2 regions of the Dactylosporangium sp. NPDC006015 genome follow, and region 2 is predicted to be linked to the other one. Evidence: riboswitches for the same ligand, from Rfam matches in the RefSeq annotation. Region 2 holds a riboswitch; the other holds the start of a gene.
What was found. Region 2 has a riboswitch for cobalamin ahead of cobN (cobaltochelatase subunit CobN). Riboswitches for the same ligand answer to the same signal wherever they lie in the genome.
Positions count from the first base shown of each region.

Region 1: another riboswitch for cobalamin. It lies ahead of ABZ321_RS26980 (ribonucleoside-diphosphate reductase subunit alpha); the one in region 2 lies ahead of cobN (cobaltochelatase subunit CobN).

Region 1 covers NZ_JBEXUD010000015.1:191,893-197,899, forward strand. The annotation lists gene ABZ321_RS26975 (beta-L-arabinofuranosidase domain-containing protein) at 1-1,399, opposite strand, end outside; cobalamin riboswitch at 1,673-1,890, shown strand; gene ABZ321_RS26980 (ribonucleoside-diphosphate reductase subunit alpha) at 2,065-4,383, shown strand; gene ABZ321_RS26985 (ribonucleotide-diphosphate reductase subunit beta) at 4,422-5,417, shown strand; gene ABZ321_RS26990 (thiamine pyrophosphate-dependent enzyme) at 5,734-6,007, shown strand, end outside.
Region 2 covers NZ_JBEXUD010000010.1:345,207-351,213, reverse strand. The annotation lists gene ABZ321_RS20910 (hypothetical protein) at 1-71, shown strand, start outside; gene ABZ321_RS20905 (precorrin-2 C(20)-methyltransferase) at 62-1,570, opposite strand; gene ABZ321_RS20900 (precorrin-8X methylmutase) at 1,567-2,241, opposite strand; gene ABZ321_RS20895 (precorrin-3B synthase) at 2,238-3,377, opposite strand; cobalamin riboswitch at 3,493-3,715, shown strand; gene cobN (cobaltochelatase subunit CobN) at 3,755-6,007, shown strand, end outside.

The sequences.
Region 1 (6,007 bases), on a different contig from region 2:
GCACCGACGGCACGAACAGGTTCACCGTCAGCGTGGTGCCGTTGGAGAAGTAGATGGAGTCCATCAGCTTCGTGTTGGTCTCGACGCCGGTGCCCTGGCAGCACCAGAAGCTGTCGTAGTCGGTGCTCCACGTGCCGCCGCCCCACGCCGGGCCGACGCCGCGCCGGGCGCCCGCCTGCAGGCCGGTGAAGTAGGTGATGTGGCCGTGGCTGTCGGCGGGGTTCTGCGCGCCGATGAGATGGTTGAGCAGCGCCCGCTCGTAGAAGTCGAAGTAGGCGGCGTTGTTCGGGTCGAGCAGCCAGAGCTCTCTGGTGAGTTTCAGCATGTTGTACGTGTTGCACTGCTCGCACGTGTCGTTGGCCAGGTAGGAGGCGATGGCGTTGGGGGCGCGGAAGTGCTCCGCCTGGCTGTTGCCGCCGATGACGTACGTGTGGGCGTTGACGGTGATGTTCCAGGCGTTGACGGCGATGTCGCGGTACCGGGTGGTGCCGGTCGCCTTGTACTCGCGGGCGGCGCCGATCCACTTCGGCACCTGGGTGTTGGCGTGCAGCCCGTTGAGCTGGTCGGTGTTGGACGCGAGCGGGTTGAACACGGCCGCGTGGTCGAAGCGCTGGGCCGCGGTGAGCCAGCGCGCGTCGCCGGTCTGCTGGTACAGGTCGGTGAGGACCGCGTTCATGCCGCCGAACTCGACGCCCAGCGTGGTCTGCATCTGGCTCGCGCTGAGCCGGCCGGTGCGCCAGTCGGCCCAGCCCGCGAGGGCGAGGAGCACGTCACGCGCCTGGGTGCTGCCGATGTACCGCCACACGTCCAGCAGCCCGGCGAGGGTCTTGTGGATGCAGTACCAGGGGACGTTGCCGTTGCTGAGGGTGCCGGACTCCAGGGCGGTGAAGTCGGACTCCGGGAAGCCGGACAGGTAGCCGGTGCTGAAGCCGGCGGCGGCGTTGTTGGCCTGGCAGGCGGCCATCGCGGCGACCATGGCGTTGGCCTTGTCCCGGCAGGTGGTGTCGCCGAGCACGGCGTAGGCCTGGGCCCAGGCGGTCAGCAGGTGGCCCTGCATGTGGGTGCGGAACGGGAAGGTCGGCGCGTCCCAGCCGCCGGTCGCGGCGGCGCCGGCGGTGGACAGCCGGTGGTTGGCCCGGAAGTTGTAGACGAGCCGGTTGACGTCGACGAAGCGCAGGTAGGCCAGGGTCCGGTTCTGGTTGTCCAGGAAGCGGCCGGTGCTCAGCCGCACCTGCCCGAGGTCGAACGCGTAGGCCGAGACGCCGATGTCGGCGCGGGCCGGGGCGAGGGCGGCGCCCGCGGCGGTCGGGGCGCCGAGCAGGGGCGCGGCCGCCGAGGCGGCGGCGACGGCGCCGGTGGTCTGCAGCAGCCGGCGGCGGCTGACGCTGGGGTGAGGCATGGGGTTGATCCTTTCGACCGTGACGGCGGGCGTTGGATGTGTGAGCGTTAACATGCTTGTGCGACGCGTCCGCACCTCATGACTGGCGGGTGAAGTGAGCGCTAACATCGCGGCGGCATGACGAGACTGCCAGAGGAATCGGCAACCTTCAAGGGCACGGGCCGGGCACACGACACGTCGGCACGGCTGTCACGGGACAGCCGGCCGCGGAATGTGAAGATCACAACACGCCGCACCGACATGTGGTGTGTGCATTTTTCGGCGGCCCTAGATATGGTGCTCGACGCAGCTGGTTCGAGCCGGTCCCCCAGCGGGGCCGGGTCGAGGCAAGAGGGAACCCGGTGCGAGTCCGGGACTGCCCCGCAGCGGTGAGTGGGAACGACCGCCGTCGAGCACACTGGGCCATCCGGCCTGGGAAGTGACGGCCAGTAGGCGACCATCCGTGGTCACGCCCGCGAGTCCGAAGACCTGCCAGCGCGCCACGCACACCCCGTGCGTGGCGGCTTCGAGGCCGCGCGGGACGGCCGACGCCACCATGAACGGTTCACGGACGGGCGACCCGCCGTGCGCGCCGTTCGGCGTCCCCGCGACCTCGGATCCACTGGAACGAGCTCGCGAGGAGAGAGCCAGTGACGGTCACGACGGCGCAGCCACGCCGGCCTGCGATGCGGGTCCGGAACCGCGACGGCGACCTGGAGCCGGTCGACGTCGGCAAGATCGTCAAGGCGGTCGAGCGGTGGGTCGGCGGCCTCGACGAGGTTGACCCGCTGCGGGTGGCGACCAGGACGATCAGCGGCCTGTACGACGGCGCCACCACCGCGGAGCTGGACAAGCTGTCGATCCAGACCGCCGCCGAGCTCATCGGTGAGGAGCCGCAGTATTCGAGGCTCGCGGCGCGGCTGCTCGCCGCGTACGTCGGCAAGGAGGTCCGCGGGCAGGACGTGGCCGGCTTCAGCCAGTCGATCCGCCATGCCCACGGCCTGGGGCTGATCGGCGACGAGACGGCGGCGTTCGTGGCCCGCCACGCCCGCGAGCTCGACGACGCCGTCGACCCGGACGGTGACCTGCGGTTCGAGTACTTCGGGCTGCGGACGGTCGCCGACCGGTACCTGCTGCGCCACCCGACCAGCCGCCTCGTCGTGGAGACGCCGCAGTACTGGCTGCTGCGGGTGGCCTGCGGGCTGTCGCGGACGCCGTCCGAGGCGACCGGCTTCTACCGGCTCATGTCGTCCCTGGCGTACCTGCCGAGCTCGCCGACGCTGTTCAACTCCGGCACCCGGCACACCCAGATGTCCTCCTGCTTCCTGGTCGACTCGCCCCGCGACGAGCTCGACTCGATCTACGAGCGCTACCACCAGGTCGCGAAGCTGTCGAAGTTCTCCGGCGGCATCGGCATCTCCTGGACGCGGGTCCGCGGCCGGGGCGCGCTCATCCGCGGCACCAACGGCAGGTCCAACGGGATCGTGCCGTTCCTGAAGACCCTCGACGCCGGGGTCGCGGCGGTGAACCAGGGCGGCCGGCGCAAGGGTGCCGCGTGCGTGTACCTGGAGCCATGGCACCCGGACATCGAGGAGTTCCTGGAGCTGCGGGACAACACCGGCGAGGAGTCCCGGCGCACGCACAACCTGAACCTGGCCAACTGGATCCCGGACGAGTTCATGCGCCGGGTCGAGGCCGACGCCGACTGGTCGCTCATCGACCCGTCCGACGCGCCGGAGCTGCCCGACCTGCACGGCGAGGCGTTCGACGACGCCTACCGCGTCGCGGAGAAGCGGGCGGTCAGGACGGTCAAGGCCCGTGACCTGTACGCCCGGATGATGCGCACGCTCGCCCAGACCGGCAACGGGTGGATGACGTTCAAGGACCGCTCCAACGCGCTGTCGAACCAGACCGGGGCGCCCGGCAACACCATCCACCTGTCGAACCTGTGCACCGAGATCCTCGAGGTCAACAGCGACGACGAGACCGCCGTGTGCAACCTCGGCTCGATCAACCTCGGCGCGCACGTCACCGCCGACGGCGTCGACTGGCAGCGGCTGCGGGAGACCGTCCGCACCGCCGTCGTGTTCCTCGACCGGGTCATCGACATCAACTACTACCCGGCGGCGCAGGCCGCCGCGTCGAACCCGCGCTGGCGGCCGGTCGGCCTCGGCCTGATGGGCCTGCAGGACGCGTTCTTCACGCTCCGGCTGCCGTTCGACTCGGCGCCGGCGCGGGACCTGTCCACCCGGGTCCAGGAGGAGATCCTCCTCACCGCCGCCGAGACGTCCGCCGAGCTGGCGGAGCGGTCCGGCCCGCACCCGGCGTTCGCCGAGACCCGCGCGGCGCGCGGCGAGCTGCACCCGGACCTGTGGGGCGCCACCCCCGCACAGCCCGGGCGGTGGGCGGCACTGCGGGCCCGGGTCGCGGCGCACGGGCTGCGCAACTCGCTGCTCGTCGCGATCGCGCCGACGGCGACGATCGCCTCGATCGCCGGCTGCTACGAGTGCATCGAGCCGCAGGTGTCCAACCTGTTCAAACGCGAGACCATGTCCGGCGAGTTCCTGCAGGTCAACACCTACCTGGTCCGAGAGCTCAAGGCCCGCGGGCTGTGGACGGCCACGGTCCGCGAGCAGATCAAGCGGGCCGAAGGGTCCGTGCAGGCGGTCGACGGCCTGCCCGAGGACGTGCGTTCGCTGTTCCGCACCGCGTGGGAGCTGCCCCAGCGGGCGCTCATCGACCTCGCCGCGGCCCGCGCGCCGTACGTCGACCAGTCCCAGTCGCTGAACCTGTTCCTGGCCGCACCGACGATCGGCAAGCTCTCCTCGATGTACCTGCACGCCTGGAAGAGCGGCCTGAAGACCACCTACTACCTGCGGTCCCGGCCGGCGACCCGGATCCAGCAGGCGACCGTGCCGGTCCTGCCGGCGATCACCGCGGCCGCCGGCACCGACGCCGTCGCCTGCTCCCTGGAGAACCCCGAAGCCTGCGAGGCCTGCCAGTGACCGTCATTCCCGTTCCCCGCGCCGCCACTACCGCGCCCATGCTGCTCGACCCCGGCATGGACCTGACCCTGCGCCCGATGCGGTACCCGCACTTCTTCGCCCGGTTCAAGGACGCCATCAAGAACACCTGGACCGTCGAGGAGATCGACCTGCACACCGACCTGCCCGACCTCGCCGGGCTCACCCCGGCGGAGCGGCACCTGGTGTCCCGGCTCGTCGCGTTCTTCGCCACCGGCGACACGATCGTGGCCAACAACCTCGTGCTCAACCTGTACCAGCACGTCAACAGCCCCGAGGCCAGGCTCTACCTGTCCCGGCAGCTGTTCGAGGAGGCCGTGCACGTCCAGTTCTACCTGAACCTGCTCGACACGTACGTCACCGACGAGCACGAGCGCTCCGCCGCCTTCGCCGCCGTGGAGAACATCCCGTCGATCCGCCGCAAGGCCGAGTTCTGCTTCCGCTGGATCGACTCGATCTTCGAGCTGCGCGAGCTGAGGACCCGCGACGACCGGCGGTCGTTCCTGCTCAACCTGATCTGCTTCGCCGCCTGCATCGAAGGGTTGTTCTTCTACGGCGCCTTCGCCTACGTGTACCACCTGCGCTTCCGCGGCCTGCTGCACGGCCTCGCCTCGGGCACCAACTGGGTCTTCCGCGACGAGTCGATGCACATGGCCTTCGCGTTCGACGTCGTCGACACCGTCCGGTCCGAGGAGCCGGACCTGTTCGACGACGAGATGGCCGGGCAGATCCGGGCCATGGTCGCCGAGGCCGTCGAGTGCGAGGTCCAGTTCGCCGCCGACCTGCTCGAGCAGGGCATCTCCGGGCTGTCCCTGGCCGACATGCGCGAGTACCTGCAGCACGTCGCCGACCGCAGGCTGGCGCTGCTGGGCGTCGAGCCGCTCTACGGCAGCCGCAACCCGTTCGCGTTCATGGAGCTCCAGGACGTCCAGGAGCTGTCGAACTTCTTCGAACGGCGGGTCTCGGCCTACCAGGTCGGCGTCACCGGCACCGTCTCCTTCGACGACGACTTCTGAGCACCCGCGCCGGCGTCGTGGCCGTCCACCGGGCCCGTGCCCGGTGGACGGCACCCACCCGCCGTCCGGTGGCCTGGCCGAGCGGGGCGAGCAGGAGTTTCGGCGGGCTGTGGACGGGCATGGCAATCAGGACCCGGTTGGCGCCGGCGTCGGTTGGCGCCGGCGGGCGTCGGTGACCCGCTCGACGAGGTGACGCCCGGCCGGGGTGAGTGACACCTGCACCGCGCGCCGGTTGCCGGTGGCTGGGTCACGCCATGCGACGGTCCGGCCGTGCGGTGGCGCGGGCCTGCCCAACACCGGAAAGGACCAACGCCACATGGAAACCATCACCTCCGAGGTACTGATCTCCCGGCTTGCCGACTGGGGCGTCGACACGGTGTTCGGCATCCCCGGCGACGGCATCAACGGGATCATGGAAGGGCTGCGGCGCAACGCCGACCGGGTGCGCTTCGTCCTGACGCACCACGAGGAGGCGGCCGCGTTCATGGCCACCGCCCACGCGAAGGCCACCGGACGCATCGGGGTGTGCCTGGCCACCTCCGGGCCCGGCGGCATCCATCTGGCCAACGGCCTGTACGACGCGAAGCTCG
Region 2 (6,007 bases):
GCCCGGGGGTGGCCCCGCTGCCCGCGATCCTGGAGCTGTACCTGACGAAGGCACCCGCGGGTCAGGGGTAGCGGCGGGGGGTGAAGACGACGGGGGCGCCGTCGCCGCGGGTCAGGGTGCGGGTCTGGGACGAGCCGACGATGAGCAGGGTTCGCATGTCCACTTCGGACGGGTCCAGGTCAGCGAGGCGCACCACGCGGACGCGCTCCTGCGGGCCGCCGACGTCGCGGCCCAGGACGACCGGGGTTTCCGGGGAGCGGTGGCGCAGCAGCAGGTCGCGGGCGGCCTCGACCTGCCAGGTGCGGCTCTTCGAGCCCGGGTTGTAGATGGCGATGACGAGGTCGGCGCCGGCCGCGGCCTCGAGGCGGGCGGCGATGACGTCCCACGGCTTCAGGCGGTCGGACAGCGACAGCACGCAGAAGTCGTGGCCGAGGGGGGCGCCCGCGCGGCTCGCCACCGCCTGGGCGGCGGTCAGGCCGGGCAGGACGCGCACCGGGACGTCCTTCCAGCGGGGTTCGGCGGCGATCTCCAGTACCGCGGCCGCCATCGCGAACACGCCCGGATCGCCGGACGACACGACGGCGACGCGGCGGCCTTCCTTCGCGAGGGACAGGGCGAACTCGGCGCGCTCCGACTCGACCTTGTTGTCGGAGGCGTGCCGGCGCTGGCGGGGGTTGGACGGGATCCGGGCCAGGTACGGGGCGTAGCCGACGAGGTCGGAGGCGGCCTCGACCGCGGCCAGGGCCTCGGGGGTGAGCCAGTCCCGGCCGGCCGGGCCGAGCCCGACGACGACGACCTCGCCGGCGGCGACCGCGGGCGGCGTGGACCGCAGCGCCGACGCCGTCTCCTCGTGCATGCGGCTCGGCAGCAGGGCGAGGGAGAAGTACGGGACCTCGGCCGGGTCCACAGTGGACAGAGGGGCGACGCGCTCGTTGGCGGTGGTGGCGCGCTCGACGTACCAGGCGTCATCGAGGCGGCCGGCGCGCTCCAGGGCGTCCCGGACGGCCCCGAACGTGCGGCCGAGCTTCATGACGGCGGCGGAGTCGGTGCTGGCGAGCCGCGCGGCCAGGTCGTCGACGGGCAGCGTGCCGGGCAGCACGGTGAGCACCTCGTCGCGCTCGACGAGGGGGCGGCCGAGCACCGCGGACGCGCCCGAGACGGAGGTGACGCCCGGCACGACCTCCGTCGCGTAGGCGTGCGACAGGCGCTTGTGCATGTGCATGTACGAGCCGTAGAAGAACGGGTCGCCCTCACAGAGCACGACCACGTCACGGCCGGCGTCGAGGTGCGCGGCGAGCCGGGCCGCCCACGCGTCGTAGTGCTCCTCGATGAGGGCCCGGTAGTCGCGGACCTCCTCGGTGGTGACCGGGTAGACGAGCGCCTCTTCGATCTGGCCGTCGCGCAGGTACGGCGCGGCGATCGAACGGGCGATGCTGCGCCCGTGGCGGGCGCTGTGGAACGCGACGACGGGTGCGGCGGCGATGAGCCGGGCCGCCTTGACCGTCACGAGCTCCGGGTCGCCGGGGCCGAGTCCTACGCCGTACAACCGACCGGTGTCCACTGTGGTCATTCCTTCTCGTCCGCGATGGCGTTGACGGCGGCGGCCGTCATCGCGCTGCCGCCCCGGCGGCCGTGCACGACCAGGTGCGGCAGGTCCGACGCCGCGAGCGCGACCTTCGACTCGGCCGCGCCGATGAACCCGACGGGGATGCCCAGCACGGCCGCGGGCCGGGGCGCGCCGGCCGCGATCATCTCCAGGAGCCGGAACAGCGCCGTCGGCGCGTTGCCGATGGCGACGACCGCGCCGTCGAGGCGCGGACCCCACAGGTCGAGGGCGGCGGCGCTGCGGGTGGTGCCCAGCTCGTGGGCGAGCGCCGGGACCCGTGGGTCGCGCAGCGTGCACAGGACCTCGTTGTCGCGGGGCAGCCGGGCGCGGGTCACGCCGGAGGCGACCATCTCCGCATCGCACAGGATCGGGGCGCCGTCGCGCAGGGCGGCGCGGGCGAGGCGCACGACGTCCGCGCTGTACCCGACGTCACCGGCGAGGTCGACCATGCCGCACGCGTGGATCATGCGGACGGTGACCTGGGCGACGTCGGCGGGCAGCGCGGACAGGTCGGCCTCGGCGCGGATCGTCGCGAACGACCGCCGGTAGATCTCCGCGCCGTCCTTGACGTAGTCGAAGCCACCGTCCTGGACGGAACCGGAGGCGCCATCAGCGACGGTCTCCTGAGCCGTCATGACAGCACCCGGTAGCCGTCGGCGGTCGCGAGCATCTCCACGTGCCTTCCCTTCGGTGCGCCGCAGCGCCGTTCGCAGCCGACCCAGTGCACCGGCAACGCATGGTCGAGACCGCTGAGGACGGCCGCGCGGGCGTCGGCGCGCACGTCGGCGAGGGCCTTCGCGCAGCCGGGCCGGCCGGCGCACGCCGTGACTCCGGCCCACGGCGTCGCGGGGTCGGTGCCGAGGCCGGCGGTCGTCAGCAGTGACTCGAGACGTCCAGCTTCTTCGACCGGCACGTCGGGCACGACGACGGTCCGCCACGGCGTGACGATGATCTCCCCCGGCGCCGCCGCGACGAGCGCCGCCGACTGCTCCGGTGTCAGCAGCCCGAGTGGTACGACCACCGTCAGCGCGACCAGTCCCCCGACCTGCGGGGCCCGTCCGACCGCCGGCGCAGGCGAGCCTACGAATTGGTCAACGTCTGTACCGGGGGCGAACCCCAGGCGGGCCGCCACCCGGGCCGGGCCGTCGGTCAGCTCGGCCAGCCGCCACGCGGTGCCGCCCTGCGCAGCGCGCTCGTCCAGGAACGCCCGGGACGCCCGGAGCAGCAGCTCAGCGGGGTTGTCACCGCCCCGGCCCGCGGTCGGGAGCCCGGCGAGGAGGAGGCGGTCGCCGTGCAGGCCGACGTCGCCGCCGAGCGGGGACACGTCGCCGCGCCCGTCGTCGATGGTCACCAGGAACCGGCCGGGCAGCGCCGCCAGCGCGGGGTCGGCGCACAGCCCGGCGTCGAACGCGGCCACCACCGGCCGCACGTCCAGCTCGCCGAGGCCGTCGCGGCCGCTGAGCGGGCTGGCGATGATGTTGCGGACCCGCTCGTGGGTGTCCGACGGCAGCAGTCCCGCGGCGGTGAGCCTGGCCGCCAGCTCCGGCGACGCGTCCGGCCGCAGCCCTCTGATCTGCACGTTTCCGCGCGAGGTGAGCTCCAGGGCGGGGTCGCCGAGGTCCGCGGCGGCGGCGCGGAGGACCGCGAGGGCTGGGACGGTCAGCCGCCCGCCGGGCAGTCGGACGCGGGCAAGACCGCCGTCGGCCGCCGCGTGGACCTGCACGGCACCCGGGCACCGGTCCGGAGCGTCACGTCCACTGGCAGCCTGCACGCGCCGGATACTACTGCGCAGCGCCGCCCCCGACCCAAGGAAGCCGACCAAGCGACCCGACCCAGCGGGCCGACCCGGCGGAGGCCGGCCCGGGCGAGCTTGACGCAGGGAAGCCGTGACCGGCAGAGTTGGCGGTGCTGTACGGCGACGTGTGGAGGAAGCCGGTGTGAATCCGGCGCGGTCCCGCCACTGTGACCGGGGAGTGGACCTCCGACGACGGCCACCGGGCCCAGCGCCCAGGGGGCCGGAGACGACGGCCACCGGGTGCGAGCCCGGGAAGGCCGGAGGCGAGCGCCGATCCGGGAGCCAGGAGACTCTCCGCCGCCGGAACCTTTCCCGACCGACTTGGGGCGCGGACCCCGAGGGAGGACCCCGGCGTGATCCTGCTGCTGTCGACGTCCGACACCGACCTGCTCAGCGCCCGTGCGAGCGGCGCGGCGTTCCGGCTGGCCAACCCGTCCCGCCTCACCGTGGAGGAGCTGCCGGCCCTGGCCGACGGCGCCGACCTGGTCGTGGTGCGGTTCCTGGGCGGCTACCGCGACTGGCAGGAGGGGTTCGACACGCTGCTGCGCCTGCCGGCGCCGGTGGTGCTGCTCGGCGGTGAGTCGCTGCCCGACGCGGAGCTGATGCGCCACTCGACGGTGCCCGCCGGCGTCGCCGCGGAGGCCCACGCCTACTTCACCGAGGGCGGCCCCGCCAACCTCGCCGAGCTGCACAACTTCCTCTCCGACACGGTCCTGCTGACCGGCCACGGGTTCGCGCCGCCGGTGCAGACCCCCGCGTGGGGAGAGCTGGACCGGGACTCCACGGCCGACGGCCCGACCGTCGGGATCATCTACTACCGGGCGCACCACCTGGCAGGAAACACCGCGTTCGTGGAGACGCTCTGCGAGGCCGTCGAGGACGCGGGCGGGCGGGCCCTGCCGGTGTTCGCCTCGTCGCTGCGCGCCGCCCCGGCTGAGCTGCTCGACACGCTGCGGCAGGCGGACGCGCTGGTCGTCACGGTCCTCGCCGCGGGCGGCACCCGGCCCGCCGACGCGCAGGCCGGCGGCGAGGACGGGGCGTGGGACGTCGGCGCCCTGGCCGCGCTCGACGTCCCGATCCTGCAGGGGCTGTGCCTCACGAGCTCCCGCGACACCTGGGACGCCAACGACGACGGGCTGTCGCCGCTGGACACCGCGACGCAGGTCGCGATCCCCGAGTTCGACGGCCGGATCATCACGGTGCCGTTCTCGTTCAAGGAGATCGACGCCGACGGCCTCACCGTGTACGTCGCCGACCGGGAGCGGGCCGGCCGGGTCGCCGGGACCGCGGTCGCGCACGCCCGGCTGCGGCACCTGCGGCCCGAGGACCGCAAGATCGTGCTGATGCTCAGCGCGTACCCGACGAAGCACGCGCGGATCGGCAACGCGGTCGGCCTCGACACGCCCGCGAGCGTCGTGCGGCTGCTCGATGCGATGCACGCGCAGGGGTACGTCGGCGCCGACGGCTTCCCGAAGGACGGCGACGCGCTGATGCACACGCTCATCGCCGCCGGCGGGCAGGACGTGAACTGGCTCACCGAGGACCAGCTGCGCGGCAACCCGATCCGGATCTCCGCCGCCCGGTACCGGAGCTGGTTCGACACGCTCCCCGCCGACCTGCGGGAGGACATGGAGCGGCACTGGGGGCCGGCGCCCGGTGAGCTGTTCGTCGACACGTCCCGCGACCCCGGCGGCGAGATCGTCCTCGCCGCGCTGCGCGAGGGCAACGTCGTGGTGATGGTGCAGCCGCCGCGCGGCTTCGGGGAGAACCCCGTCGCGATCTACCACGACCCCGACCTGCCGCCGAGCCACCACTACCTGGCCGCGTACCGGTGGCTCGCCGACGAGTTCGGCGCGCACGCGGTCGTGCACGTCGGCAAGCACGGCAACCTCGAGTGGCTGCCGGGCAAGACGGTCGGGATGTCCGCCTCGTGCGGTGCCGACGCGGCCCTCGGAAACCTGCCGCTGATCTACCCGTTCCTGGTCAACGACCCCGGCGAGGGCACCCAGGCGAAGCGGCGGGCGCACGCCACCCTGGTCGACCACCTGATCCCGCCGATGGCGCGCGCCGAGTCGTACGGTGACATCGCCCGCCTCGAGCAGCTCCTGGACGAGCACTCGACGATCGCGGCCCTCGACCCCGCGAAGCTGCCGGCGATCCGCGGGCAGATCTGGACGCTGCTGCAGGCGGCGCGGCTCGACCACGACCTGGGCCTGGCCGACCGGCCCGGCGACGACGGGTTCGACGAGCTGATCCTGCACATCGACGGCTGGCTCTGCGAGATCAAGGACGTCCAGATCCGCGACGGGCTGCACGTGCTCGGCGTCGCGCCGGCGGGCGAGGCGCGGGTCGACCTGGTCCTCGCCATGCTGCGGGCGCGGCAGCTGTGGGGCGGCACGGTCGCGCTGCCCGGCCTGCGCGAGGCCCTCGGCCTGACCGAGGGCTCGACCGCGCGCGTGTCGGTCGACGAGGCCGAGTCGCAGGCCCGCGCCCTCGTGGCGGAGATGGAGTCACGGGGCTGGCCCATCACCGACATCTCCGACATTTCGGATTTGCAGGATGTGGTACGGGTGCTGGAGTTCGCCGCACGGGAGATCGTGCCGCGG